Regions from separate parts of the Herminiimonas glaciei genome, predicted to be linked through region 2. Evidence: predicted binding sites of a transcription regulator. Region 2 holds the regulator's gene; each other region holds the start of a gene.
The links. Region 2 encodes sigma-54, which starts transcription at its own class of promoters, with help from an activator protein. Its sites were predicted from a motif close to TGGCANGNAANCTGCTTT; they were not measured.
Positions count from the first base shown of each region.

Region 1 (10,137 bases), on a different contig from region 2:
GACCACCCTTGGCGGCGCGACACGCCTTGCACTACCTCCCAAATAGCCGCGTTCGCACTCGCGGATATTTGTGAAATGAGTTCTAGAAAGGTTGGTATGAATACAGTTTTATTTGCCCTGGGTGCTTATCTGATAGGCTCGATTTCATTTGCCGTCGTGGTCAGCAAATGCTTTCGCCTGGCTGATCCGCGCAGCTACGGCTCGAAGAATCCGGGCGCGACCAATGTGCTGCGCAGCGGGAACAAGAAAGCCGCGATCCTGACTTTGCTCGGCGATGGTGCCAAAGGCTTTCTCGCCGTGTGGCTGGTCAAGCACTTCGGCCCGGCCTACGGTGTGCATGAAAACGGCGTGGCGCTGGTGGCAATTGCAGTCTTCCTTGGTCACCTGTGGCCGGTTTTCTTCCGCTTTGTTGGTGGCAAGGGTGTTGCGACCGCACTCGGCGTATTGCTGGCATTGAATGGCTGGCTGGGCCTGGCGACCCTGGTCACCTGGCTGGTGATTGCCTATGCTTTCCGCTATTCGTCACTGGCAGCCTTGATTGCGGCCATCTTTGCGCCTTTTTATTACGGCTTGTTGTTCGGACCGGATGTGATTTTGCTGGCGGTGCTGGCGATGAGCATCCTGCTGGTCTACAGACACAGCAAGAATATCGGTAATCTGTTAGCAGGAAAAGAAAGCCGCCTCGGCAGCAAGAAGAAATAAGCTTGCCGGTACCCCGTGCGGGATACCGGCCAGCATCCGTTCAGATTTCGCGGATGCTATCCAGCGGCCAGCGTGGCTTCACATTGAAAGCGTAATCGCGCTTGGCTGCAGCGGGATTCAGTTGCAAACGCATCGCTCCGGCGAATGCAATCATCGCACCATTGTCGGTGCAAAATTCCAGTTCCGGATAAAACACCTTGAAGTGTTTCTTCGCCGCCGCGGCATTCAGCGAGGCGCGCAATTGCTGGTTGGCGCCGACGCCGCCGGCTATCACCAGGCGTTTCAGGCCGGTGTGTTTCAGCGCGGTCACGCATTTGGCCGTCAATACTTCAACGATGGCATCGACGAAGGCACGGGCGATATTGGCCTTGTCCTGTTCGCAGATATTCGTCGTGTGATTTTTGACGACCGTCAACACTGCGGTCTTCAAGCCGGAGAAGCTGAAATCCAGGTTCTTCGAATGCAGCATCGGACGCGGCAGCTTGTAGGCCGTCGGATCACCGAATTCAGCCATGCGTGAAATCGCCGGGCCGCCCGGATACCCCAGGCCCAACAGCTTGGCCGATTTATCAAAGGCTTCACCGGCCGCGTCATCCAGTGTTTCACCCAGCATCGTGTATAGACCGACGCCGTCAACCCGCATCAATTGTGTATGACCGCCGGACACCAGCAGGGCGATGAAAGGAAATTCCGGTGGTTCGCTCGCCAGCAGGGGCGACAGCAAATGGCCTTCCAGGTGATGGATGCCCAATACCGGTTTATCCAGTGCCAGGCCGAGGCCGCAGGCGACGGATGCACCGACCAGCAGCGCACCGGCGAGGCCGGGACCTTGTGTATACGCAATCGCGTCTATCGCATCATGCCGGATGCCGCTTTCGCTGAATACCTGGTCCAGCAATGGCAGGGCGCGGCGGATATGGTCGCGCGACGCCAGTTCAGGCACCACGCCACCGTATTCCTCATGCATTTTCACTTGTGAATAAAGGGCGTGCGCAAGCAAGCCGCGTTGTGTGTCATACAACGCCAGACCCGTTTCATCACAGGAGGATTCGATACCGAGAACAAGCATGGGGATAAAGTTGCAAAAAATATGCAACATGTGGTGTGATTCTTGCGTGGATTGTAGCTTATTCTGATGCAAGACCCCATCCACGATTTTTATAGATTGCCGAATGACTAAGATTTCCCAGCCAGATTTGCACTCATTGCGCATCGTAGTCGTCAATCCGGTCGCACCGGAAGGCGAACTCGATGAGCAGGCGCTGGCGCAGGATGAGCGCACGCGTGCCTTGCGCATCGGTTTGCTGGAAGCCGGCTATAACATCATCGCGTCGTTCCCGGCCGACCTGCATTTGCCGGAGCGGGTCGCGCAATTGCAGCCGGACATGATCATCATCGATGCCGAATCCGATGCACGTGACGTGCTTGAGCATGTGGTGATGGCAACGCGCAATGCGCGCCGTCCCATCGTCCTGTTTACCGAAGACAAGGCCAAATCCAGCATGGAGGCGGCGATGGCGGCCGGTGTCTCGGCCTACATCGTGGCCGGCCTGCAATCTGAACGGATCAAGCCAGTGCTGGATGTAGCGCTGGCGCGCTTCAACGCCGAACAAAAATTGCTGACCGAGTTATCGGATACCAAACTCAAGCTGGCCGAGCGTAAAACCATAGAACGCGCCAAGGGTTTGCTGATGGAGCGGCACAAGATTTCCGAAGACGAAGCCTATATAAAACTGCGTCGCATGGCGATGGACAAGAACCTGAAATTGTCCGAGCTGGCGCAACGCGTACTGGATATTGCCGACCTGCTGGGCTGACACGTCAGCTGAAGTGCTGCACCAGTAAGTCATTACTCCTCTGCACTGAAGTAATGCGCCGCACAAAAAGAGAGCGTTTTAAGTGCTCGGTTTGCATCGCAAACATCTGAAAACAGCCTGATCGCGCTGGCACACCAATTGCTAAACAGTAGCTAGTACCAACGAAGGTGCTACGAACAAATCATTACTCATACCAATGGCGGTAAGAGTAATAAGGACAAAGACGTCCGTGTCGCATGAGCTTTGCTTGTGCCGGCCCGGGCGTCTTTTTTTTGTGCTTATCAGAACCGCTCTTCGAGGAAATCATGACAACGAACGACAGGAAAACCAATATGACACGACGCACAATCTTGAAAGCGGGAGCAACCATTACTGCGACCGCCTTTAGTGGTTTGGCTACGCAAGGCGTGTGGGCGGCGGGTTCTGATAAGCCTGAAAAGGAAGAAGTAAAGATTGGTTTCATTCCACTGACCGATTGTGCTTCGGTGGTCATGGCTTCGGTCATGGGCTTCGATAAAAAATACGGCATCAAGATCGTGCCGACCAAGGAAGCATCGTGGGCCGGCGTGCGCGACAAGCTGGTCAATGGCGAGCTGGATGCGGCACATGTCTTGTATGGCCTGGTGTACGGCGTGCATGAAGGCATAGGCGGCGCGAAGAAGGACATGGCTGTCCTGATGGGCCTGAACAATAACGGGCAGGCGATTACCCTGTCGAAAAAGCTGGCCGAAGGCGGAGCGATTGACGGTCCCGGCCTCGCCAAGCTGATGCAAATGGAAAAGCGCGAATACACCTTCGCACAAACTTTCCCGACCGGCACCCATGCGATGTGGCTGTATTACTGGCTGGCGACCTACGGCATCAATCCATTGAAGGATGCAAAAGTCATCACCGTGCCGCCACCGCAAATGGTGGCGAATATGCGTGTCGGCAATATGGATGGCTATTGTGTCGGCGAACCATGGAACCACCGCGCCATCGTTGACGGCATCGGCATCACCGCCGCGACCACGCAAGACATCTGGAAAGACCATCCGGAAAAAGTACTGGGCACTACTTCGGACTGGGTCGCAAAAAATCCGAACACTGCGCGCGCCTTGACGGCTGCGGTGCTGGAAGCCGGTCGCTGGATCGATTCCTCGCTGTCGAACAAAAACAAAATGGCAGAAGTCATCGCCGCCAAGTCCTATGTCAACACTTCAGTTGATGTCATTAACCAGCGCATCCTCGGCCGTTATCAAAACGGTTTGGGCAAAACCTGGGATGACCCTAACTACATGAAGTTCTATAACGACGGCCAGGCGAATTTCCCTTACCTGTCGGACGGCATGTGGTTCATGACGCAGCACAAGCGTTGGGGTTTGGCTAAAGGTGAACCGGATTACGCCGGCACGGCCAAGTCGGTCAACCGTATCGATTTGTACAAGGAAGCGGCAACGCTGGCGAATGTGCCTGTGCCTAAGAGTCCTATGCGTTCCTCCAAGCTGATCGACGGCGTGGTGTGGGATGGCAAGAACCCGAAAGCGTACGCCGAATCATTCAAGATCAAGGCTTAAGGAGTCACCATGAGTGCAATCATGCGCCCCGCAGAAAACGCGCCCATCTGCGCTACGACAGAAACGGAAGTCAGTATGAAATCAGAATCCGCAGATGCGGCCGTAGCTGCCCGCGCCGGCGTGGTGGTGGAAGCGGCCAAGCCAAAGGTGAAGTGGTCGTCCAAGCCGCTGTTGCTGGCGGTACTGCCACCGATACTCGGCATGGTCTTCCTGGTGCTGGTATGGGAAATCATCTCAGCCAAAAGCAGCGGTATTCCATCGCCGCTGGTGACTTTCCAGTCTGCGCAGGCGCTGTTTGCCGATCCTTTCTATAGCAATGGTCCGAACGACCAGGGCATAGGCTGGAACATCCTGGCTTCGCTCAAACGTGTCGGCATGGGTTTCGGTATGGCGGCACTGGTGGGCATTCCGCTGGGCTTCATGATCGGCCGTTTCAAATTCCTGTCCGGCATGTTCAATCCCATCATCAGCCTGTTGAAACCAGTATCGCCACTGGCCTGGTTGCCGATCGGCCTGCTGGTATTCAAGGCTGCTGATCCAGCCGCGATCTGGTCCATCTTCATTTGCTCGATCTGGCCCATGATCATCAATACCGCAGTCGGTGTACAACGCGTGCCGCAAGACTATATGAATGTCGCCAAGGTATTGAAGCTGTCGGAATGGAAGATCGTGACCAAGATCCTGTTCCCGTCAGTACTGCCTTATATGTTGACAGGTGTACGCCTGGCGATCGGTACCGCATGGCTGGTGATCGTGGCGGCGGAAATGTTGACCGGCGGCGTCGGTATCGGCTTCTGGGTATGGGATGAGTGGAACAACCTGAACGTACCGCACATCATCATCGCCATCGTCGTTATCGGTGTCGTGGGTTTGATCCTCGAACAAATCCTGGTCGGTATCGCCCGTGCCTTTACCTATGAAGATGTAAAGAGCTGATCAATTCGTCGCAATGCAACAGTGCCATACAAATACAGGAACCATCATGGATAGCATCAACAGCAAGTTCATCGATATTCAACATGCGGAAATGTCTTTCAGCACCAAGAAGGGGATCTTCAATGCGCTGACCAACGTCAACCTCACCGTCAGCAAAGGCGAATTCATTACGCTGATCGGTCACTCCGGTTGCGGCAAATCGACCTTGCTCAACCTGATCGCCGGATTGACGCAAGCCACCGGCGGCATGTTGTTGTGCGGGAACCGGGAGATAGCCGGGCCGTCGCCGGAACGTGCTGTGGTGTTCCAGAACCATTCCCTGCTGCCATGGCTGACCTGCTATGAAAACGTCTACCTCGCGGTCGAACGTGTTTTCAGTGCGACTGAAAGCAAGGCGGAGCTGAAGGCACGCACCCGCGCCGCACTGGCGCTGGTCGGCCTCAGCCATGCCGAGCAAAAGCGTCCGAATGAAATCTCCGGTGGCATGAAGCAACGCGTTGGTATCGCCCGCGCCTTGTCGATGGAGCCGAAAGTGCTTTTGATGGATGAACCATTCGGTGCGCTGGATGCGTTGACACGTGCCCACTTGCAGGATGAATTGCTGAAGATCGTGGCCGCCACCGGTTCCACCGTCGTGATGGTGACGCACGATGTGGATGAAGCGGTCTTGCTGTCGGATCGTATCGTCATGCTGACGAATGGCCCGTCCGCCACCATCGGCGAAATCCTCGAAGTGAAACTGGCGCGTCCGCGCGAGCGCGTGATGCTGGCGCAGGATCCCTTGTATTCGCAATACCGTACGGCAGTGCTGGAGTTCCTGTATCACCGTCAATCGCATCCGGCTGCGGCGTAAGCACCACAAGAAAAATATCCGGAAGAATTCAGGAGAAGCATGATGAAAAAAATGAAGCTCGTAATGATAGGCAATGGCATGGCCGGTGTGCGCACCCTGGAAGAGTTGCGCAAGATTGCACCGGATGTGTACGAAATCACTGTATTCGGTGCGGAAGCCTATGCCAACTACAACCGCATCCTCTTGTCGCCGGTACTGGCCGGTGAGCAAACCATCAAGGACATCATGCTCAATGATGTGGATTGGTATGCGGAAAATGACATCACCCTGCATTTGGGTAAAAAAATCGTCGAAATCGATCGTATCAAGCGCGTGGTGATTGCCGACGACGGCACGATTGCGCCATACGACCGGCTGTTGATGGCAACCGGCTCGAATCCTTTCATGCTGCCGATCCCGGGCAAGGACCTGGAAGGCGTGATCTCGTATCGCGATATCCAGGATACCAACGCGATGATAGAAGCGGCCAGGGTACACAAACAAGCCATCGTGATCGGCGGCGGTTTGCTGGGCCTGGAAGCCGCCAATGGTTTGAAACTGCGCGGCATGGATGTCACGGTCGTGCATTTGCCGGCAACCCTGATGGAGCGCCAGCTGGATGAAGCGGCCGGCAAGATGCTGCAAAAATCGCTGGAAGACCGCGGCCTGAATTTCCTGTTGGGCAAGAATTCGCAAGAAATCATCAGTGATGCCAACGGGCGTGTACAAGCGCTGCGCTTTACCGATGGCAGCGAAGTGCCGGCACAACTGATCGTGATGGCAGTCGGCATCCGCCCGAACACCACGCTGGCTGAATCCGCCGGCCTGTATTGCAACCGCGGCATTGTCGTCAACGACACAATGCAAACCTATGATCCGCGCGTCTATGCAGTCGGTGAATGCGTGAATCATCGCGGCACGGCGTATGGCCTGGTGGCGCCATTGTTTGAGATGGCCAAGGTTTGTGCGAATCACCTGGCGAACTACGGTATCGGTCGTTACCAGGGTTCGGTCACATCGACCAAGCTGAAGGTAACCGGCATCGACCTGTTCTCCGCCGGTGAATTCCTCGGTGGTGAAGGTACCGAAGAAATCCTGCTGTCCGATCCTATCGGCGGCGTCTACAAGAAACTGGTATTGAAAGACGACAAGCTGATCGGTGCCTGCCTGTATGGCGATACGGTAGACGGTAGCTGGTATTTCAACCTGCTGCGCGAAGGCAAGGACATCAGCGAGATACGCGACACCCTGATGTTCGGCGAAGCTAATACCGGCCGTCCCGGCGATGTCGGCCACGAAGGCTTCAGCAAGGCTGCGGCGATGCCGGACACTGCCGAAGTCTGCGGCTGCAACGGCGTGTGCAAAGGCACCATCGTGAAAGCCATCAAGGAAAAAGGTTTGTTCACGATAGAAGACGTGCGCAAACATACGAAGGCGTCGGCATCCTGCGGTTCATGCACCGGCCTGGTCGAACAAATCATCATGGCAACCGCCGGCGGTGATTACTCGGCATCGAACAAAGCCAAGCCTATGTGCGGCTGTACCGACCATACGCACCAGGAAGTACGCGATGCGATCAAGGCCGAGAAATTGCTGACGGTTGCAGGTGTCATGGCGCACATGAACTGGCGCACCCCCAACGGTTGCTCCAGCTGCCGTCCCGGCATCAACTATTACCTGATCTCCACCTGGCCACATGAAGCCAAGGATGATCCGCAATCGCGTTATATCAATGAACGGGCACACGCGAATATCCAGAAGGACGGCACCTTCTCGGTCATCCCGCGCATGTGGGGCGGTGAAACCAATTCATCGGAACTGCGCCGTATCGCCGATGTGGTCGACAAGTTCAAGATTCCTACCGTCAAGGTCACCGGCGGCCAGCGTATCGATTTGCTGGGTGTGAAGAAAGAAGACTTGCGCGCAGTGTGGCAAGACCTCGGCATGCCATCCGGCCTCGGCTATGCGAAGGGTTTGCGTACGGTCAAAACCTGCGTCGGTTCGGAATGGTGCCGTTTCGGTACCCAGGACTCGACCAGGATGGGACAGCAACTCGAACATCAACTGGCACGCATGTATGCACCGCACAAGGTCAAGCTCGCAGTCTCCGGCTGCCCGCGTAACTGTGCTGAAGCCGGCATCAAGGACGTCGGTGTGATCGGCGTCGATTCGGGTTGGGAAATCTATGTCGGCGGCAATGGCGGTATCAAGACCGAGGTGGCGGAATTCTTCGTCAAGCTCAAAACACACGAAGAAGTACTTGAGTACGCTGGTGCCTTCCTGCAGTTGTATCGCGAAGAAGGCTGGTACCTGGAACGCACCGTGCATTACCTCGCACGCGTCGGCCTGGAGTATGCGAAACAGAAAGTGGTCGAGGATGCGGAAAACCGCAAGGCACTGTATGAACGCCTGCTGTTCTCACTCGACGGTGAGCCGGACCCATGGCATGAGCCGGAAAAGGCGATGGTCGACACGCGTCAATTCGAACCATTGTCGGTTTAATCCACCCAACTTTTATATCAAGGCCATTTATGTCTCAGCAATGGAAAGCAATTTGCAAGGTGACGGATATCCCGGTGCTCGGCTCACGCGTCGTACATCGTGCCAACCAGCCGAATGTCGCCATATTCCGTAATAGCGAAGACAAGGTATTTGCCTTGCTCGATCGCTGCCCGCACAAGGGCGGTCCCTTGTCGCAGGGTATCGTGTTCGGCGAGCGCGTCGCCTGTCCTTTGCATAACTGGAATATCCAGCTCGACTCCGGCTGTGCAGTTGCACCGGACGAAGGCTGTACGCAAAAATTCAGCGTCAAGCTGGAAGACGGGCAAGTCTACCTGGATGCGGCCGAACTAAATGTCATCATGCTCAGCGAGGCCGCCGCCGCATGAATGCACCCATGCCATCCGCTGCCGGCCTGGCAGTGGAGCAGTTAGTTGCTGCTCCACTGACTGAAACCAAAGCCACCTGCTGTTATTGCGGGGTGGGCTGCGGCGTGCTGATACAAAGCGATGGTGAAAAGGTGGTGGCGGTACGTGGTGATCCGGATCATCCGGCCAACTACGGCCGCCTGTGCACCAAGGGCAGTACCTTGCATTTAAGCGCGCGTCCGGCGCTGCAACAGCAGGCGCGCGCCTTATATCCCGAATTAAGACTGGCGCGTACCGACCAGCGGGAACGTGCATCGTGGGCGACCACGCTGGATTTCCTGGCGAATAAATTCGCCGCGACGATACGCGACCACGGACCGGACAGCGTGGGTTTTTATTTGTCCGGTCAATTGCTGACCGAGGATTACTACGTCTTTAATAAACTGGCGAAAGGCCTCATCGGCACCAATAATGTCGATACCAATTCGCGCCTCTGCATGTCGAGCGCGGTGGCTGGTTACAAACAGACGCTGGGCGCGGATGCGCCACCACCTTGCTATGAAGATATCGATCAGGCCGATGTCATTTTCCTGGTTGGCTCCAACACCGCCTATGCGCATCCGATTGTTTATCGCCGCATCGAAGATGCGCGCAAAGCCAATCCCGCACTGAAAGTCATCGTCGCCGATCCACGCCGCACCGATACGGCGCGTGAAGCGGATTTATTCCTGCCTATCTTGCCCGGTACCGACGTTGCACTGTTCAATGGCATGTTGCACATCTGCCTGTGGGAAGACCTGGTTGATCTTGATTACATCGTTGCACACACCGAAGGTTTTGCCGAGCTGAAGCAAACCGTGCGTGAATACACACCAAAAATGGTGGCCGAGATATGCGGCATCAATGAAGCAGACCTGATGCAGGCCGCGCGCTGGTTCGGCCAGGCCAAGGCTGCGCTCTCCATGTATTGCCAGGGTTTGAATCAATCGTCGTCCGGCACTGCAAAGAATGCGGCGCTGATAAACCTGCACCTGGCGACACACCAGATCGGCAAACCGGGTGCCGGTCCGTTTTCGCTGACCGGACAACCTAATGCAATGGGTGGCCGTGAAGTCGGCGGGTTGGCAACCATGTTGTCCGGCCATCGTGATCTGGGCAATCCGCAGCACAGGGCGGAAATCGCCGCTCTGTGGGGAATCGATGCCGTACCGGAAAAACCCGGCAAGAGTGCAGTGGAAATGTTTGAAGCGGTGCGTACCGGCGAGATCAAACTGATCTGGATCGTTTGTACCAACCCGGCGCAATCGATGCCGGAGCAGGCGATGATACGGGAAGCATTGAGCAATGCGGAGCTGGTGGTCGTGCAGGAAGCCTACCGTACTACAGCCAGTTGCGATTACGCGGATGTGTTGTTGCCGGCTTCGACC
Region 1 covers NZ_JBHTBU010000003.1:264,931-275,067, forward strand. Annotated here, with positions in the region: gene plsY (glycerol-3-phosphate 1-O-acyltransferase PlsY) at 97-702, shown strand; gene tsaD (tRNA (adenosine(37)-N6)-threonylcarbamoyltransferase complex transferase subunit TsaD) at 743-1,771, opposite strand; gene ACFQPC_RS17830 (ANTAR domain-containing response regulator) at 1,875-2,519, shown strand; gene ACFQPC_RS17835 (CmpA/NrtA family ABC transporter substrate-binding protein) at 2,852-4,075, shown strand; gene ntrB (nitrate ABC transporter permease) at 4,085-5,011, shown strand; gene ACFQPC_RS17845 (ABC transporter ATP-binding protein) at 5,058-5,864, shown strand; gene nirB (nitrite reductase large subunit NirB) at 5,907-8,345, shown strand; gene nirD (nitrite reductase small subunit NirD) at 8,375-8,731, shown strand; gene ACFQPC_RS17860 (molybdopterin-dependent oxidoreductase) at 8,728-10,137, shown strand, end outside.
Region 1: the regulator sigma-54 is predicted to act here: its motif matches at 2,647-2,664, upstream of ACFQPC_RS17835 (CmpA/NrtA family ABC transporter substrate-binding protein).

Region 2 (10,137 bases):
TTCAAGCCGCCCACCTGGTTCAACAGCACAAAGCCGAATTCACCGGCTTGCGCCAGGGCCAGGCCGGTACGCAAAGCCACACCGACCGGCGCACCGAAACACCTTGCCAGAAAAGCAATCAAACCAAATTTCAACAAAACCACGCCGCTCAATAGCAATAAAACCAGCCACCAGTGCTCGAGCACCAGTCGCACATTCAACAACATGCCGATCGTAATGAAGAACAAGCCGAGCAAGACGTCGCGGAAGGATTTGATGTCCTCTTCCACCTGGTGCTTGTATTCAGTCTCGGAAATCAGCATGCCGGCGACAAAAGCGCCCAAAGCCAGCGACAAACCGGCCATTTCAGTAATCCAGGCGGCACCCAGCGTGATCAGCAACAGGTTCAGCATGAACAATTCCTGAGACCGACGCTTGACGACGATACGGAACCAGCTGCGAATTAATTTATGCCCGATGAACAACAGGAGGAACAACACGATCACGGCCTTCAGTGCGGCCCACAACAAGGTCGTACCAAGGTCGCCGCGCGGATTTGCCAGCGCCGGGATCAGGATCAGCAAAGGCACCACCGCCAGGTCCTGGAACAGCAAAATACCGATAATCCGGCGCCCGTGCTGGCTTTCCAGCTCCAGGCGCTCTGTCAGCAGCTTGGAAACAATCGCAGTGGATGACATGGCCAGGGCGCCACCTATGGCCAATGCCGCTTGCCAGCTGATGGCACTCAGCCGTGTGGAAAAATGCGCTACCAGCCAGCCAAACACCATGGTGGCACCTATGGTCAGCATGACCTGCGCCATGCCGAGACCGAATACGGTACGCCGCATGGCAAGCAATTTGGAGAGGGAGAACTCGAGGCCGATCGAAAACATCAGGAAGACCACGCCAAACTCGCCCAGGGCATGGGTCGTGGCATTATCTTCGGCCCAGCCGAGCGCATACGGACCGATCAAAATCCCCACCACCAGGTAACCCAGCATCGGCGGCAAGTGCATCATGCGGAAGGCCACCACGCCCAATACCGCAGCCGCAAGCAAGAGTAGCGTAAGTTCTAATGGGGAAAGCATAGTGAGGAAACGACTGAAGTAAGGTGCTGGTTTGGTGACAAATCGGAACAGAACTATCAAACCACACTTTTGTTACGTCTGGCAGGTTTTTTGCTTTAGGAATTCGTTTATACTTTCGAGCATGAGTGTATCCCATGCCCCAAACCCACCGGCAACTTTTGATGCCCAAAGCACCGCGCGCGCCTTGCAATTTGCTTGCGACACGCTGCAAATCGAAGCAGACGCCATCCTCGCACTAAAAGAACGCATCACCAGCAAGACCAGCCAACAATTCATCCAGGCCGTCACCCTGCTGTTGAATTGCAAAGGCCGGGTGGTGGTATCCGGCATCGGCAAATCCGGGCATATCGCACGCAAAATAGCATCAACACTGGCTTCGACCGGTACGCCGGCCTTCTTCGTGCACGCGGCGGAAGCATCGCATGGCGACCTTGGCATGATTACCGCCGACGATGTCCTGATCGGAATCTCTTATTCTGGCGAAGCCGGCGAATTACTCGGCATCGTGCCGACCATCAAACGCATGGGCGCACGCCTGATTACCATTACCGGCAACGACGCTTCCAACCTGGCGATACAGGCTGACGTTCATTTGAACGTCCATATCGACAAGGAAGCCTGCCCGCTCAACCTGGCACCGACCGCCAGCACCACCGCCACCCTAGCACTCGGCGATGCGCTCGCCGTGGCGCTGCTGGATGCGCGCGGTTTTGGCGAAGAAGATTTCGCCCGCTCGCATCCGGGCGGTGCCCTCGGTCGTCGTTTGTTGACACATGTACGCGATGTAATGCGCACCGGCGAAGCCATCCCTACCGTTGCCAAGGACGCGACGCTGTACGCTGCGCTGCTGGAAAGCAGCAAGAAAGGCATGGCGATGACTGCGGTAGTCGATGCTGAAGGCCGTGCCATTGGCGTGTTTACCGATGGCGACTTACGCCGCCTGATTGAAACCCAGCAGGATTTCTCCAAGCTCTCGATTGCTGAAGTCATGCACGCGAATCCACGCAGCGTTCATCCGGATCAATTGGCGGTCGCCGCGGTTGATATGATGGAAACCTATCGCATCAACCAGTTGCTGGTCACCGATGCCGGCGGCAAACTGGTCGGCGCATTGCACATCCATGACCTGACGCGTGCGAAAGTAATTTGATGAGCGCGCCCAAGGACACCGTCGCCAGCCAACGTGCCGCCAATGTGCGGCTGATGATTTTTGACGTGGACGGCATACTGACCGATGGCAGCCTGCACTTTGGTCCGGAAGGCGAAATCAGCAAGACCTTCAATGTGCTCGACGGGCATGGCATCAAATTACTGCAGCAATCCGGTGTCTCGACCGCGATCATCAGCGCACGCCAGTCACCTATCGTGCTGCGCCGTGCCAGCGATCTCGGCATACACCATGTGTTCCAGGGCATACACGACAAACGCAGCGCCTTTGAACAGCTGTTAACACAAACGAATACCACGGCAGACGCCTGCGGCTTCATCGGCGACGACGTCATCGATTTGCCGATTCTGATGCGCGTCGGCTTTGCCGCCAGCGTGCCGAACGCCCATGCAGAAGTACGTTCACGCGTGCATTATGTGACCCAGGCTGGCGGCGGCCGCGGAGCAGCACGCGAACTATGTGACTTCATCCTGCGCGCGCAAGGCAACTACGAGGCGGCACTGGCGCCGTATCTTGCATGAAAGCGCTGCGCCCCACCAACACCGTGCGCCTGGTCGTACTGATTGCACTCAGTGCGGCATTGGCATTCGGCAGTTTCTGGCTGGTCGAAGTCATGCGTCGCCAAACCGACGAAACACTGCCGGCCAAACAACGCAGCGAACCTGACTTCTATGCAGAAAAATTCAATTTTGTCCGTATGGGCAAGGATGGCACTGCACGCTATAACCTGACCGGCACCGAGATGAAGCATTACCCACTGGATAATTCCTACCAGATCCAGAAGCCGGTCATGTACAGCTTCAGCAAGGGGCGACAACCGATGGTCAGCCGCTCGGAGCGCGCCCTGGTGGAAAAGGACAATACCGAAGTGCATATGTATGACAACGTCCTGATCGACCGGCCACCGGCAGCGGGCTCACAGCACTTCCAGCTCAAGACCTCGTACCTGCTGATCCTGCCGGATGATGAGATCATGAAGACGCCCAAGCATGTCGATATCAAAGTCGGCACATCGACATTGAACGGCAGCGGTATGTTCGCCAATAATGCAACCGGCGAATTCAATTTATCCAGCAATGTTAATGCGCAGTATCAAGCCGCACATCCGCGCTAAGCGCATAGACGATTTTTATCCGACGCATTCATTTAGAGAACTTTCATGAAACGCTTCCTTTCCGTACTTCTGGTTCTCTGCGGCTTGGGCACAACGGTCGGCTCCTTTGCCGAAAAGGCCGATGCCACCAAGCCCACCAATGTCGAAGCCAATAAAATGGAATACGACGACATCAAGCAGATCAACACCTTCACCGGCAATGTCGTGTTAACCCGCGGCACCATCCTGATGAAAGCCAACAAGATGGTGGTCAAGCAAGACCCGGCCGGCTATCAATTCATCACGCTATACGGCTCCTCCGATACGCTGGCTAACTTCAAGCAAAAGCGCGATGGCGGTCCGGACCAATGGATAGAAGGCCAGGCTGAACGCATTGAATACGATGACAAGGCCGAAATCATGAAGTTGTTTTCCAAGGCCCGCATGCGTCGCCTGGAAAACGGCAAGCCCACCGATGAAGTCGAAGGCGAATTCATCTCCTACGACACACGCGCTGAATTCTTTACCGTACATAACACGTCAAGCGGCGACAGCAAACAAGGTGCCGGCCGCATCAAGGCCGTAATCCAACCGCGTGCCGCAGATACAAAGGCAAAATAAGATGTCTAGCAAGCTGATCGTTAACGGACTCCAGAAAAGCTATGGCGCGCGCCAGGTTGTGCGCGATGTCGCATTGCAAGTTGAAAGCGGCGAAGTGATCGGTTTGCTCGGCCCTAACGGCGCCGGCAAGACCACTTCCTTCTACATGATCGTGGGCCTGGTACCGTCTGATGCCGGCCGCATCGAACTGGATGGCGTCGACATCTCGCGCCTGCCTATCCACAAGCGCGCACAACTCGGCCTGTCCTACCTGCCGCAGGAAGCATCGGTCTTCCGCAAGCTCAGCGTCGAAGACAATATCCGCGCTGTGCTTGAATTGCAGCGCGTCAACGGCAAGGCATTGAACTCGTCGCAACTGGAACAGCGCCTGGACACCTTGCTGGCCGATTTGCAAATTGAAAAGCTGCGCGAAAACCAGGCGATGTCGCTATCCGGTGGTGAACGCCGCCGGGTCGAAATTGCCCGTGCATTGGCGACCAATCCGCGTTTCGTCCTGCTCGATGAACCGTTTGCAGGTGTCGACCCTATCGCGGTGATTGAAATCCAGCGCATTGTGCGTTTCCTCAAAGAACGTGGCATCGGCGTGCTGATCACCGATCACAATGTGCGCGAAACACTGGGCATCTGCGATCGCGCTTACATCATTAACCAGGGTGCGGTATTGGCCAGCGGACGACCGGACGACATCATCGCCAATGAATCGGTACGGCGCGTCTACTTAGGTGAACATTTCCGCATGTAAGCGGAAGAAAAAACATCTATGAAGCAATCCCTGCAACTACGAGTCTCGCAACACCTGGCACTTACGCCACAACTGCAGCAATCGATCCGCCTGCTGCAGTTATCGACTCTTGAATTGCATCAGGAACTGGAACAGATTCTTGCCGACAACCCGATGCTGGAACGTACCGATGATCCGCTGGATCATGCAGTACGCCTGCTGGCTGACGGTGCCATCGGTGCCAGCGGCACGACGCCGGAAGGCGCCAGCATCGAAGCCAATACCCCCCAAACCCCGGATAGCGAAGGCGGCTCCGACGCGCCCGATTTGCCGGAAGCGTCAAGCGGTGACAGCGAATGGAGTTTCGACGATGTAGCACGCACCTCCAAGGCCCCGGAGGACGATGATGCCCGCCCGCAACTCGAAGCGCATGAAACAACCTTGCGTGAGCATCTGCTCGAACAAATGCGCGTTACCGTACGCGAACACCGCGACCGTGCGCTGCTTGAGTTAATCATTGATGCATTGAATGACAATGGCTATCTGGAAGAAGAGCTGGAAGAAATCCATGCCCGCCTGCCGGAAGAGCTGGAGATCGAACTGGAAGAACTGCAGATCTCTCTCAAAATGTTGCAGAGCTTCGATCCACCGGGCGTAGGTGCGCGTGATGCTGCCGAATGCCTGGCACTGCAAATCAAACGTATGCCCAAAGTGGCAATGGTGACCCGCCGCATGGCCCTCGCCATCGTGGAAAATCACTTGCCGCTATTCGCCCAGCGCGACTTCAACAAATTGCGCAAGGCACTGGATTGCGATGACGAAGACTTGCGCGAAGCACAAGCCATCATCAAGCAATGCAATCCGCATCCAGGTTCCATTTTTGCAACGGATGCTTCCGACTATGTGGTGCCTGACGTCATCGTCAAACGTACCCGTAGCGGCTGGCAAGTCATGCTGAACCACGACGTGATGCCACGGCTGCGCGTTAATAGCATGTATGCCAACATTTTGAAGCAAAGCAAGGGCGAGGCATCGCTTGGTTCCCAGTTGCAAGAAGCAAAATGGTTAATCAAGAATATGCGTCAGCGCTTCGACACCATCCTGCGTGTCGCAGAGGCAATTGTTGAACGTCAGAGGAACTTCTTTTCGCACGGTGCGGTCGCAATGAGACCGCTTGTTTTACGTGAAATAGCTGATACACTGGGTCTACACGAGAGTACTATTTCACGTGTAACCACCCAGAAGTACATGCTGACTCCCCACGGGATGTTCGAATTGAAATACTTTTTCGGCAGCCATGTCGCAACAGAAGCCGGTGGTGAAGCTTCGTCGACGGCGATACGGGCACTGATCAAACAATTGATAGGAGCTGAAGACCCGAAAATTCCATTCTCTGATAGCAAGATTGCCGACATGCTGGCAGAACAAGGCATGGTGGTAGCGCGACGGACAGTAGCAAAATACCGCGAAGCCCTGAAGATCCCACCGGTCAATCTGCGCAAGTCGTTGTAGATATCGTCCTTTGTAGTTTTTGTTGTAGTTATACGTTGCTGTGTTCGGCGTAGTCACTTAACAAGACGCGCATAACCTCCAGTGACTTTCATAGGAGCACTGTATGAATCTCACAATCAGTGGACATCACCTCGAATTGACCCCCGCCATCCGCGAATATGTACAAGGTAAATTGGAGCGCATCAAACGACATTTTGATCACGTTATCGATATTGCAGTCATCCTGACTGTAGACAATCTTCCCGAGAAAGAAAAACGCCAAAGGGCGGAAATTAACTTGCGAGTGAGAGGCAAGGATCTGCACGCGGAAAGTATCGCAGATAATTTATACGCTGCCATTGATACACTGATCGACAAGCTCGATCGACAAGTGATCAAATACAAAACCAAACAGCAAGACCATCAACACGATGCGATCAAACGATTGCCGGATGCGTCAGACGCTGTAACGCCTTAAGCTAAAGGCAAGGCCGGGCAAATCGGCCGGATGAAATGAAGGGCGCAGATTGCGCCCTTTTTTGTGTCCGCTTGCTGCGTCATCGCAGGCCTATTTCATTGCTGGCTGCAGTGACTTCTTCACCCAGGCGGATTGCGATCCTGAGCTGGCTTTTGACTGTACGTCCATTGATTTCGCCGGGATGAAATTTTACTTTCTTGAAAGTGGCGGACAATATCTCTTCCGTATCAAGCGGCACCACAGTATCTTCAATGAGCGCCTGGTCGACATCCCCGTATTCACTTATTAACAAGCGTAAAACCGCCACTTGATCAGGTGCCCCCGGCACCAGTAAGGCAAAATTTTCCGGAATATCGACCGCGACCAAAGGTTTTTGCGTCAGCTCGCTTGACGCAAAGTAATGTTGGCCGCGCAAGCTGGCGTCAGGCAGATGCGGCAATATGGGCGCGGCCGCAACTGCTTCCCGTGCTACTTCCACACTCTTCCTGACAACAGACGAGGTTTGCTGCGAAACGGCAAGAATACTCGCCCGTCCCTCCTGCAATGCAACGTCCACCACGCGCTGTGTCATCGCCCCTGCAACAGAATTACCCACCGTCGCGGTCGCGAAATAGACGACCAATAATATATGTGCAAGCACTGCAAGCAAGCCTGCCGACAACTCACAAGGGCGTCGCGCCAGTTTCATGAAATATTGCGCCATTACATTTGACGGACACTAATCAACAATCAACTCTTGCCAGGAGACGCGACGCGCACCTTTGAGGGAATCCGGTGGTGGCGGCGGATTACTTTCATTATTCAGTACACCACCGGTATCAGTCACCAGTGTCGTGGTTTTCCCGGTACCCAGTCGTATGGTCGTAATACCCGCGACCAAAGCATTGCCTGTCAAACGACGTCCAGCCATTTGATTGGTTGAGTTCATCGAGTACTGCCCGGTCCGGTAATCAAAGAAATACAACCAGGCATAACCACCAACGGTACAGGCATTTTGTTCCGGTACATTACCTGCAACTGTCAACAAGCCCAGCTGTTGCTGCATTCCGACATTGACCCGTTCGCCAGGTGATTCATTGTTTGGATTCAGGTCTACAAACCAGCCGGATTTTGTATTCCAGTCCACAGCTGTCGACGAGGTCGTGCGTTCTGTGCCCGCCTGATTTGTTGTGAGCGTCTGCTGCACCAATACATCCGGTGCCCGCACCTGTCCCAAACCGGTTTCCGCCAAGGTGTCTTTCAATGCATAAACGGACTGCTGGCTGATATCACTACGATCGGTATCACCCAGGTAACGTCCGGTCGCGACCGTGACGACTGCATAATTGTTACCACCTACCGAAATTTCACTCAGAAGAGGTCTGGTGGTAATTGGCTGCACACCGGCAGGCGAAACATTACCAAGCTCCGCGAGTAGCGTTGCCTCCTTACCGGCAGGAAGGATGATATCTTCCGTATCGAAGCGCCATACATTGCCCAACAGGTCACCACCGTAGTACCGCTTGGCGGTATTGTCGACCGCCGTGTCAACCCAGGCATTAATCTTTGCCAACCCACTCGGAGAACCGGCACTACCCGCGTTGGTATTCAGTTTTTCCAGGCGTGCACCGGTATTTGCGTTGAGCAAATACAAATGCCCCCTGCCGTCACCGCCGGTATTGTTATAGCCCGAAGTAATGGCTACCACCCAAGTCCCGTCACGGCGTTTGGCAATAATCGGATTGCCGAAGCTATAGCCCATGTCGGCATCATCGGCGACGCTGTAATTCCATAGCGCCTTGGGATTGTCCGGGTCGGTGATATCCAGCGCGTAGTAACCCTTGCCACCCTTGTTCAAACCGCCAACTAAAATCGTTTTCCACTCGCCCGCAGTACAGGTACTGGTCGGCGCATTAGGACAAATATCGGCAATCGTGGGGGAGCCATCAACATAGTATTGATGCTTGGTGGCGTAATTCTTGTCGGCCAGTTTGTAGAGGTTAGGTAAAACGATAGGTGGGATATATGCCCATTTTTCACTACCGGAAGTCGTGAGTCCGGTCGTTGCCTCAAAAGCATGCAACATCCCGTCATTTGCGGCAGCATAAACCATGGCTAAACGATTGGCCTGGGTCACCTCCTTGAATTCCAGATAGTTGGCATCCAGGTAGTTAAAGGTTGGTCGTTTCACATATACCGGTTGCCCGCCTATCATGTCGCCCAGAGCGTGCTCGCGATCCCGGAACAAGGGATTGGCATTGCCGGTCTGATCTTCGTTGCCGGTGCGTCCACGAAGAAACGCCACCAGGGTATCGCCGACATCGACTGCATCACGCTGGGTGCTGGTCAGATCAGGACATTGCGACAAAAGATTATTGGTACAGGTATTTTTGAAATAGGTTTTTTCCGCATTAGTTAAGGCATCCCAGGTGAAGCTCTTTAACTTATTGGTGGCACTCGCGTCAAAGGTATAAATGGTCCGGGTATCTGTCGTGGCGGACACTTTTTTATTCAATTCGGCCTGCGCGCCCCATAGCGGGGTGGTCGATATGGAACCGTTGCTTGGATCTATCGTCCTGGCTTGCAAATCACCATCCCACTTGACGGTCCGATATAAAGCAACAAACAAAAAGTTATCTCCTGCCACCGGTTCAAGGTTACTGGTCGCAGCTGATGCAGCAGCACCGGTACGTGCGCTAACGCCGGCCAATGCTTTGCTCAGTCCGCTAATCAGTGAATTAGGATTTTGTGCGCTGAAGTAAGTACCGCGACCATTGACCGCAGCATGCCAAAGATCATCAATTGCGGTCGGATCATCCGCCTTCGGCGCCGGCCAGTTTTTGGTACCCGCGGTAATTGCATTGAAATCACTGGAACCGCCGGACAGATAGTTTTCAGAATAATTCAATGTTCCGTTCAAACCCAGGCCCAGGGTGAAGGTCGTCATATGCTGCTGTAGCTGCACGTCAGCACCGGAACCTGGCACATTGTTTTTACCAACTTTAATGCCCAAGGCACCAAGATCATCTTCCGCTCTTAAATCTGTCTGGTAGTAATACATCGCAACATCAGACAGTGTATCGCTACGACTTAAGCCATCGAACATGGGCCGCGCCGTCGTTCCGCCATCCTGGTTGCCAACCGCAGTGGAACCGTCCATTTGATAACCGGCCCCACCATTCCAATATCCATCTGTCGCCAAAATAGCGAAGTTCTGTTGGCAAGAATATTGAATCGGATCATTAACTCCGGTCAGCAGCTTCCCTGCATATATGCGACCGACCTTGGACAGCGCGGTGCGCAGGGGTGTACCTCCTGATGTTCCTGCGCCATAAAGCTTGTCATACCATTTGTTCTTGTGTCCGGTTCCATCTGATGCATAAGTAAAATCGTCAATTTTCAGAAAGCTGGAACTCGATGCACTAACACCGGTATAACTATGGGTGGTATAGCCGATACGATAATTATCATTAATGCTCTTGAAAGCCAGGCCGGCAGCAGTCTTCATTGCCAACATAC
Region 2 covers NZ_JBHTBU010000002.1:623,771-633,907, reverse strand. Annotated here, with positions in the region: gene ACFQPC_RS13850 (monovalent cation:proton antiporter family protein) at 1-1,067, opposite strand, end outside; gene ACFQPC_RS13845 (KpsF/GutQ family sugar-phosphate isomerase) at 1,189-2,217, shown strand; gene ACFQPC_RS13840 (KdsC family phosphatase) at 2,217-2,756, shown strand; gene lptC (LPS export ABC transporter periplasmic protein LptC) at 2,753-3,349, shown strand; gene lptA (lipopolysaccharide transport periplasmic protein LptA) at 3,395-3,949, shown strand; gene lptB (LPS export ABC transporter ATP-binding protein) at 3,951-4,691, shown strand; gene ACFQPC_RS13820 (RNA polymerase factor sigma-54) at 4,710-6,182, shown strand; gene hpf (ribosome hibernation-promoting factor, HPF/YfiA family) at 6,286-6,639, shown strand; gene ACFQPC_RS13810 (hypothetical protein) at 6,719-7,342, opposite strand; gene ACFQPC_RS13805 (pilus assembly protein) at 7,358-10,137, opposite strand, start outside.

Region 3 (10,137 bases), on a different contig from region 2:
AGGGCTTTTACTGCACCCCGCTCGATACAACATACTGCTTACAACATACTGCTCAAAAACTTTTCATCGCTACGTGTCAGCAATCCTGCTTCACGTGCCTTGACGATCAGGTCCGGTCGTTTCCTTGCGGTCGCTTCCAGCGCACGTTCGCGGCGCCATTTTTCGATCTCGACATGATGGCCACCCATCAACACTGCCGGTACCGCTGCACCTTCGTAGACTTCCGGTCGCGTGTAATGCGGACAATCGAGCAAGCCATTAACGAAGCTGTCTTCAACCGCCGATGCATCATCATGCAAGACCCCGGGCAACTGTCGGATTACTGCATCCATCAATGCCATCGCCGGGATTTCACCGCCTGACAGGACGAAATCGCCGAGGCTGATTTCTTCATCGACGCAGCTATCCAGAAAGCGCTGGTCTACTGCTTCATAACGTCCGCACAACAAAACCAGACCCGGCTCTGTCGTCAGCTGCATCACGCGTTCGTGGGTCAATGCCTTGCCTTGCGGCGACAAATACACAACACGGGGTGCAGCCAAACCTTGTTCTGTCTGCCTTGCCTTGGCCGCCTGTACGGCTGCCTCCAGCGGCTTAACCATCATCACCATGCCAGGACCGCCACCATAGGGGCGATCATCAACGGTACGATGCTTATCGCTGGTGAAATCGCGTGGATTCCACAAAGACAATGCACATTTCTTTTGCTCAAACGCGCGTCGTGTAATACCCGACTGCGTGATCGCCGTGAACATTTCCGGAAACAGCGTGACGACATCAAATTGCATCTCGCACACCCCTCCAAACGCGGTGACTAATAGTCCAGTCCCCAGTCCACCGTAATTTTTTTTGCTGTTCGATCAACCGTGATGACAAACTGCTCAACGAACGGGATCAGCAACTCTTGCGGCGCAGCCTTGAGATCAGTCGTTTCAGCAGCCTGCGGTACAGCAACGCGCAAAATAGGATGCGCACCGTTGTCCATCATGTCGCTGACCTGACCCAGGTGTTCGCCCTGCAGATTTTCGACTTCCAGGCCGATCAGATCGACCCAGTAAAATTCATTGTCTGACAGTGCCGGGAAATGACTACGCGGGATCTGTACGGTTGCACCTTTCAGCGCCTCCGCAGCATCTCGCCCTGCCACACCCATCAACTTTGCGACCACATCACCGGTATGAATCTTGGACTGCATCATTTCCACGTCATGGAATTCCGGCTTATCCAGCCACCATGTCTTGGCAGTTAACAATGCATCCGCATCGGCCGAATAGGGTCTGACCCTTACCCAGCCATTCAATCCATACGCACCGGAGATGTAACCAACCAGCACCAAATCTTCAGGAACTTTCATTCCCGATGCCGTTTGATTCGACAAAACTTAAGCGGCTTTTTTGCCAGCTTGTGCAACCAGGCGAGCTACGGTTGGCGACAGTTGTGCGCCGACGCCTTGCCAGTAGGCCAGACGGTCTTGCACAATGCGGACGCTTTCTTCAGCGCCAGACGCCACCGGGTTGTAAAAACCGATGCGTTCAATGAAGCGACCATCGCGGCGATTGCGCGAATCTGTAGCAACAATGTTAAAGAATGGGCGCTTTTTTGCGCCACCACGAGCTAAACGAATAACGACCATAATATTTCCAAAAAGTGTCTGAACACGGAAAAAGCCGCAAATTATAGCCCAAGTAGCGCAGCACCTGCAAGCTGCTTCATCAAGGCTGGCAATATCGGTGTGGCAAATCGGGCAATCAGGCATTTCCACAGGGGAAAAGCTTTTGCGACGCGCTATCCATCTGCCCGTACAATAGGTAAAAACCGGGCCAGACAGATAATATTTTGAGTAAAACGCTGGGTTTCGCTGCATTTTCACACGTTTCTCATCAAGAAGCGCTGTTTTCAAGCCAAATTTGGCCTTTTTAATCGAGAAATAGCAGAAATATGCCAAATTCGCACAAAAACAAAACCCTCAGCACGCTGCTGGCCACCCTTTTTGGCGGTCTCGGCCTGCATCGCTTTTATCTGTACGGCAAAAAGGACTTATGGGCCTGGGTGCATATCATTTGCTTCCCTTTCTCAATTTTTGCCGGTTTCATAGGCGCTCTGGTCATCGGCCTGACGCCGGATGAGAAATGGGATGCGCAACACAATGCGCATTCGGGCCGCACTTCGGACTCCGGCTGGGCCGTCATCGTGCTGGTAGTGCTGACCTTTGCGCTCGGCTCAACCGCCCTGATTGCCACCATCGCGCGCGGCTTCGACCTCTACCTGACCGGCGGCGCATTCGGCTGAAATCCGGCAGGACCATCCTTTTGCACTGCCCCAGCGCAGTGCAAACAACGTAGCGGGTGAGCAGCACTAGTGCGTCACCCTCCCGTCCATCGCACTTGCACCTCTGTTAATCCTCCTCTTGCACCTGTTAATCGCATGGCACGTATAGTGCTTTTGTGAAACTCGCCATGGCACCGCCAATGGTTCAAACAAGTCTTCAGGGGAGTTTCATGATCATACGTTCCGCGTCCTCCGCATATATTGCGCTGGCTTTGGCCGTTCTCGTTTCCACCCTTTTATTCAATAACGCATCCGCGCAAAGCACAGCGCCGGAAAGCGCGACCACCAGCAACGAAGTTCAGGCCCCGCCCCTGACCATGCCGATGATTGCGGAGCCGACTGCAGTTGCGCCGGAGCCCGCCGCCGAAGAAGCCCCCTTGACCAAACCCACCGTCGTTGATGCGAGCAAAATCAGCGCCGGTGATACCGCCTGGTTACTGGCGTCAACCGCCCTGGTGCTATTCATGACCATCCCCGGCCTCGCCCTGTTTTATGCCGGCATGGTGCGCAAGAAAAACGTCCTGGCCACGATGGCGCACAGCTTCGCCGTCACTTGCCTGGTTACCGTGATCTGGGTCGTCATCGGTTACAGCCTGGCCTTCACGCCCGGCTCTCCTTATATAGGCGGATTGGATCGCGTCCTGCTCAACGGCATGGAATTCGCGAAAGAAGCAGGCAAGGTCAGCGTCAGTGAAATCGCACCGACGATACCGGAGAGCGTCTTCATCATGTTCCAGATGACCTTCGCGATCATTACGCCGGCGCTGATCACCGGTGCCTTCGCCGAACGCATGAAATTCTCCGCGCTGCTGATGTTCATCACGCTGTGGTCCATCTTTGTCTACGCACCGGTGGCGCACTGGGTGTGGGAACCGGGCGGCTGGCTGGCAACCCGTGGTGTGCTGGATTTTGCCGGCGGTACGGTGGTGCATATCAATGCCGGGGTTTCCGGCCTGGTCGCAGCCATCATCATCGGACCGCGCCTCGGCTTCGGCAAGGAACCGATGCCACCACACAACCTGGTGCTGACGGTGATCGGTGCCAGCATGCTGTGGGTCGGCTGGTTCGGCTTCAATGCCGGTTCCGCAGTGGCGGCCGACGGACGCGCCGGGATGGCGATGCTGGCGACGCAAATCGCGACCGCAGTCGGTGCTTTGGCATGGATGCTGATCGAATGGCTGCGTCGCGGCAAACCCTCGGTACTCGGCCTGGTGTCAGGTGCGGTATCCGGCCTGGTGGCAATCACGCCTGCGTCCGGCTTCGTCGGCGTCAGTGGTGCACTCGTCATCGGTGCTGCCGCCGGACTCGCCTGCTACTGGGGAGCGACCACACTTAAATCCAAACTCGGTTACGACGATTCACTGGATGTATTCGGCGTGCATGCGATTGGCGGCATCGTCGGCGCACTGCTGACCGGTATCTTTGCGGTGGAAAGCATAGGCGGTGCACAAAGCAGCTTCGGCAACCAGGCCTTTGGTGTCATCGTCACCGTGGTCTTTTCGGCAGTCATGACGGCCATCATCCTCGGCATCGTCAGTGCCCTGGTCGGCTTGCGCGTGACACCGGAAGCGGAACTCGAAGGGCTGGATCTGGAACAACATGGCGAGCACGTACTATGACGGAAGAACACCATTCACGTGCCGAGCTGGAAACCCATGCCTTTGCCTTGATGGGTCGGCTGCATGTGAACCTGAGGCGGCAGAGCGGGCGCGTGATCGATATCGAATACATGCGTATCGATCCCGCTTACTGCCGCTACCTGTTGAAAATGGCTTCGTTGTCGACCAGTGAAGAAGTACAGGAACTGGGACAGAAATTGCAGGAAGTGTTTTTTGGCGAAGAAGGTTTATTCGTCCGTACCGAACCGCGCCAGCCCCTGCTGGCACGGCTGCAGGAGCCGGCACCATCCGCTCCTGCACCCGCTGCGACAACACCGACAGCCACACCAGCCGCAACAGATAATGCCGACCCCGTCGACCGCGGCTATATAGGACGCCTGCGCTAAGCCGGCTCAGAACTGTGATTCATCCAGCGCCAATACGCCTGCGCTGCCGCCGGTAATCGCGCTGCGATAAGCGCCGGCCTGCGACAGGAAATAATCAGCAAAAAAACGTGCAGTCGCAATCTTGGCCTGATAGAACTTCGCATCACCGCTACCGGCATCCAGCTTCGCTTGCGCAATCAACGCTGCACGTCCCATCTGCCAGCCGCACAGCACAATACCGGCCAGCTTCAGGTAAGGCACGCTGCCGGCGAACACGCCTTTGATATCGGATTGAATATTCGCTACAACATAGGCGACCACATCTTCCAGCGCCGTCGAGGCCGCCGCCAGGTGTACACCGATTGCCTTCAGGTCCGGCGTGGCTGCGCGCGCCAGTTCCGATTCGGTGGCGCGTACTGCGGCAATAATGCCGCGCGCCACCGCGCCCCCATCACGTACGGTTTTGCGGCCAACCAGATCATTCGCCTGGATCGCGGTCGTGCCTTCATAAATCGTCAGGATACGCGCGTCACGATAGTATTGCGCCGCACCGGTTTCTTCGATGAAGCCCATGCCGCCATGGATTTGCAAACCGGTCGATGCGACATCGATGGACATCTCGGTCGACCAGCCCTTGATGATGGGCACCAGGAATTCGTAAAAGGCTTGTTGCGCATCACGTACTTTTTCATCGCTGTGATGATGCGCAATATCAAAGGCGGATGCGCCGACATAGGCCAGCGCACGCGCTGCCTCGATCTGCGCCCGCATCGACATCAGCATGCGTCGTACATCCGGCTGATGGATAATCGACACCGCAGTCGCCGAACCTTCGAGGTCTTTCGATTGCACACGGTCTTTCGCATAAGCGACGGCCTTTTGATAGGCCCGTTCCGCCACGCTAATGCCTTGTATGCCAACCGCGAAGCGGGCCGCATTCATCATGATGAACATGGTTTCCAGGCCGCGATTCTCTTGCCCGATCAGGGTCCCGATAGCGCCACCGTGATCACCGAATTGCAGCACTGCGGTCGGGCTCGCCTTGATCCCCAGCTTGTGTTCAATCGAGACGCAGAACGCATCATTGCGTGCGCCCAGCGAGCCGTCTTCATTGACCAGGAACTTCGGCACCAGGAATAGTGAAATCCCCTTCACCCCTTCCGGCGCATCCGGCGTACGCGCCAGCACCAGGTGGATGATGTTTTCCGCCATATCGTGTTCACCATAGGTGATGAAAATCTTGGTGCCGGAAATCTTGTAAGTACCATCGCCTTGCGGCACCGCGCGCGTACGCACCAACGCCAGGTCGGAACCCGCTTGCGGTTCGGTCAGGTTCATGGTGCCGGTCCATTTACCGGCGATGAAATTGGGCAGGAATTTTTCTTTTTGCTGATCGGAGCCGGCCGTCATCAAGGCTTCAATCGCGCCATCGGTCAACAAGGGACACAAGGCAAACGACAGGCTGGCCGAGTTCAGCATTTCCATGCATGGTGTCGCCACCAGCTTGGGCAAACCCTGGCCGCCGAAATCAGCCGGATGCTGGACACCTTGCCAACCTGCCGCAGCATACGCCCTGAAGGCTTCCTTGAAGCCGGGCGTGGTCGTGACCGTGCCATCTTTCCATACACTCGGATGACGATCACCGGCCTGGTTCAGCGGCGCAATCACTTCACCGCAAAAGCGCGCATTTTCTTCCAGCACCGCTTCCACCGTTTCCGGCGTCGCATCTTCGCAGCCGGGCAAGGCATTGATAGCAGCCAAGTCGGCCAGTTCGTTCATCACGAACAACATGTCTTTCAAGGGGGCAACGTAACTCATGCAAGACTCCTAAAAGGAAATGGGCAGGACGTTCAGCTATTTGCAGTGTGCCAGAAAAAAACCTGAACGCACTACATCTGCTGCCCGCCCTGCCCATTTTTGCCGCAGCGACACCCGGCCGCTGCAGTCGCTTTGTCTTGCTTAACCCAGTTCCGTTACCAGCTGCGGTACGATTTCAAACAGATCGCCGACAATGCCGTAATCCGCCACCGAGAAAATCGGCGCTTCCGGATCCTTGTTGATCGCAACGATGGTTTTTGAATCCTTCATACCGGCCAGATGCTGGATCGCGCCGGAAATACCGACCGCGATATACAGTTCAGGCGCAACGATCTTGCCGGTCTGGCCGACTTGCCAATCGTTGGGTACGTAACCGGCGTCGACCGCCGCACGCGAAGCACCCATCGCCGCACCCAGCTTGTCAGCCAGCGGCTCAAGGATCTTGAAGCTTTCTTCCGAGCCCAGGCCACGACCGCCGGAGACGACGATCTTGGCAGCGGTCAGCTCAGGACGGGCCGAGGTTGCCAGTTCACGCGAGACGAAAGACGATTTACCGGAATCAGCCACTGCAGTGACGTTTTCAACTGTTGCCGAACCGCCTTCTGCCGCGGAGTCAAAAGCCGTGCCACGCACGGTGATCACTTTCACCGCATCTGCCGATTGCACGGTTGCAATCGCGTTACCGGCATAGAAAGGACGCTCGAAGGTATCGGCGGAAACCACTTTGGTGATTTCGGAAATCTGCGCCACGTCCAGCTTGGCGGCCACGCGCGGCAAGATGTTTTTACCGTAGGCGGTTGCCGGTGCCAGGATGTGTGAATAATTGGCAGCCAGCGCCAATACCTGCGCCGCTATGTTTTCAGCCAGGCCGTCGGCAAACTGTACGCCGTCGGCGACCAGTACTTTGCTGACGCCTGCAATCTTTGCGGCGGCTTGTACCGCTGCATCAGCCTGGTGGCCGGCGACCAGGACGTGTACTTCACCGCCGCATAGTGCGGCAGCGGTAATGGTATGCAGGGTGCTGCCCTTGAGGGAAGCATTATCGTGTTCGGCAATGACGAGTGCTGTCATGTTGAATTCCTGTGATGTATAGCTATGGAGCAGCGGTGCCGTGCACACGCTGCTGCAGATGATTAAATGACTTTGGCTTCGTTCCTGAGTTTTTCGACCAGTGTTTTCACGTCCGGCACGATGATGCCTGCCGAGCGCTTCGCCGGCTCAACGACTTTCAGGGTTTTCAGGCGCGGCGTGACATCGACGCCGAGGTCGGCCGGCTTGAAGTTTTCCAGCGTCTTTTTCTTCGCCTTCATGATATTAGGCAAAGTCACATAACGCGGTTCATTCAAACGCAAGTCGGTCGTCACGATCGCCGGCAATGTCAGCGATACGACTTCGAGGCCGCCGTCGACTTCACGTGTGACCTTAACCTTGTCGCCATCGATTTCCACTTTCGACGCATAAGTCGCTTGCGGCCAGTCCAGCAGCGCGGCCAGCATCTGGCCGGTCTGGTTGGCATCGTCATCGATGGCTTGCTTGCCGAGGATGATCAGTTGCGGCTGTTCTTTATCGGCAATTGCCTTCAGCAATTTGGCGACTGCCAACGGCTGCAACTCGACATCGGTTTCCACCAGGATCGCGCGATCCGCGCCGATGGCCATGGCGGTACGCAGGGTTTCCTGCGATTGCAGGACGCCGCAGGAGACAGCGATGATTTCTGTCGCCTTACCGGCTTCTTTCAGCCGGGTCGCTTCTTCCACAGCGATTTCATCGAAGGGGTTCATCGACATTTTGACGTTGGCGATATCGACGCCGGACTGATCCGATTTGACGCGGACCTTGACGTTGAAATCGACCACACGTTTGACTGGAACCAACACTTTCATAGCTATGCCTTTGAAAAAGTCACAAGGACGTAAATGTAAACTAAGAAAGATTATAAACGGAAGTGGCGCAGAAGCTCAGTTCCGGCCCTTATGACCAGCCTGGCGGTAGGGATAAACCGGGGGAATGGATGCAGGTCGGTGCTTGGGCTCAAGCCGTATATATCCTGCGATTGGGGATAAAACAGGGGCGCGACGCTGATCAGATATAGAGCGCGGCGCCCGTCTGCTTATTTGCGTTGCATGAAGAAGGTAAAGACTTCATCTTGCTGGCTTTGCTCCAGCAACTGGTTACCTGTTTGTTTGGCGAAAGCCTGGAAATCGCGTACCGAACCCGGGTCGGTAGCCTGTACACGCAGCACCTGCCCGCTCACCATCTCCGCCAAGGCCTTCTTGGTTTTCAAAATTGGCAGAGGGCAATTCAAACCCCGTGCATCGAGGTCTTTGGTAAATTCCATGGTCATACTCTCACTTCAGTAACGAGAACCCATACACCCCTATCGGCGAAATGCGTTCTGATAAATCAGGCATTTGATTCTACTCTCAAACACCTTAAGGGAATGGCCGTGGGCCGGGGATACATCTTATTTAACAATTACTTGCAAACTGCTGCCGCTTTTTCATGCCGTGCGGAAAAAATGCCGTTCCCGCCACAAAAAGCAAACGGCGCAAGCAGGTAAACAAACCCGCTTGCGCCGTCACAAATAAATTAAGCGCGTTCGCCTACCCAGGCGGCGACGCCTTGCAAGGCGGCCGGTAAGCCACTTGCATCCGTGCCGCCGGCTTGCGCCATATCCGGCTTGCCGCCACCCTTGCCGCCGACTTGCTGCGCGACAAAGTTGACCAGGTCACCGGCTTTAACCTTGGCGATCGAATCCGCGGTGACGCCTGCAATCAGGCTGACCTTGCCGTCGTTGACAGCTGCCAATACGATGGCGGCGGTTTTCAACTTGTCTTTCAATTTGTCCATGGTGCTGCGCAGGGTTGCCACATCGGCACCTTCCAATACCGCTGCCAATACCTTGATGCCTTTGACATCGACGGCCTGTGCCAGCAATTCATCGCCTTGCGACGACGCCAGCTTGCCTTTCAGTGCACCGACTTCGCGTTCCAGCGCCTTCATCTGGTCCAGCACCTGTGCCAGGCGTGGTTCCAGTTCTGCCGGCTGGGTCTTCATCATCGCTGCCGCGCTATGGATGACCGCTTCCAGGTCTTGCACATAGCCCAATGCCTTGGCACCGGTAATCGCTTCGATACGACGCACACCTGCCGCCACGCCGCTTTCACCCATGACCTTGAACAAACCGATATCGCCGGTACGACTGACGTGGGTACCGCCGCACAATTCACGGCTGGAACCGATGTCCAGTACGCGTACGGTTTCGCCATACTTTTCACCGAACAGCATCAGTGCGCCGGTCTTTTGTGCCGATTCGATATCCATTACACGGGCTTGCGTATCCGAGTTCAACAGGATTTCCGCATTCACGCGTTTTTCGATTTCGAGGATTTGCTCACGTGTCACCGGTGCATTGTGCGCAAAGTCGAAACGGGTTTTATCCGGATCCACCAGCGAACCTTTTTGCTGCACATGGTCGCCCAGCACTTCGCGCAAGGCTTTGTGCATGATGTGGGTCACCGAGTGGTTGCGCATGGTGGCGGCACGACGTGCACCGTCCACTGCAGCCTTGACCTTGTCGCCGACCGTTAACGTACCTTGCGTCTGCACGCCATGGTGGCCGTAGACATCGGCTTTGATTTTTTGCGTATCTTCGACGCCGAACTGCACGCCTTCGGCACTGATGAAACCCTGGTCGCCGACCTGGCCACCACTCTCCGAATAGAACGGTGTGGTATCCAGCACCACGATACCGGCCTGGCCTTCTTTCAGGCTTTGCACTGCCGTACCTTCGAAGTACAGGCCAACCACGGTCGCCTGCTCTTCCAGGTGTTCGTAACCGGTAAAGGTATTGCCCGCGCCGGTGTATTCGACTGCGCGTTCCATCTTGAACTTGCCGGCGGCACGACCTGCGGCCTTTTGTTTTTCCATCGCGGCGGCAAAGCCTGCCTCATCGACGCTCAAGCCACGTTCACGACATACGTCCGCCGACAGGTCGAGCGGGAAGC
Region 3 covers NZ_JBHTBU010000001.1:2,349,459-2,359,595, forward strand. Annotated here, with positions in the region: gene trmD (tRNA (guanosine(37)-N1)-methyltransferase TrmD) at 39-788, opposite strand; gene rimM (ribosome maturation factor RimM) at 815-1,354, opposite strand; gene rpsP (30S ribosomal protein S16) at 1,382-1,633, opposite strand; gene ACFQPC_RS10585 (TM2 domain-containing protein) at 1,939-2,289, shown strand; gene ACFQPC_RS10590 (ammonium transporter) at 2,499-3,947, shown strand; gene ACFQPC_RS10595 (hypothetical protein) at 3,944-4,333, shown strand; gene ACFQPC_RS10600 (acyl-CoA dehydrogenase) at 4,340-6,130, opposite strand; gene ACFQPC_RS10605 (electron transfer flavoprotein subunit alpha/FixB family protein) at 6,272-7,201, opposite strand; gene ACFQPC_RS10610 (electron transfer flavoprotein subunit beta/FixA family protein) at 7,264-8,013, opposite strand; gene ACFQPC_RS10615 (sulfurtransferase TusA family protein) at 8,241-8,468, opposite strand; gene alaS (alanine--tRNA ligase) at 8,720-10,137, opposite strand, start outside.
Region 3: the regulator sigma-54 is predicted to act here: its motif matches at 2,426-2,443, upstream of ACFQPC_RS10590 (ammonium transporter).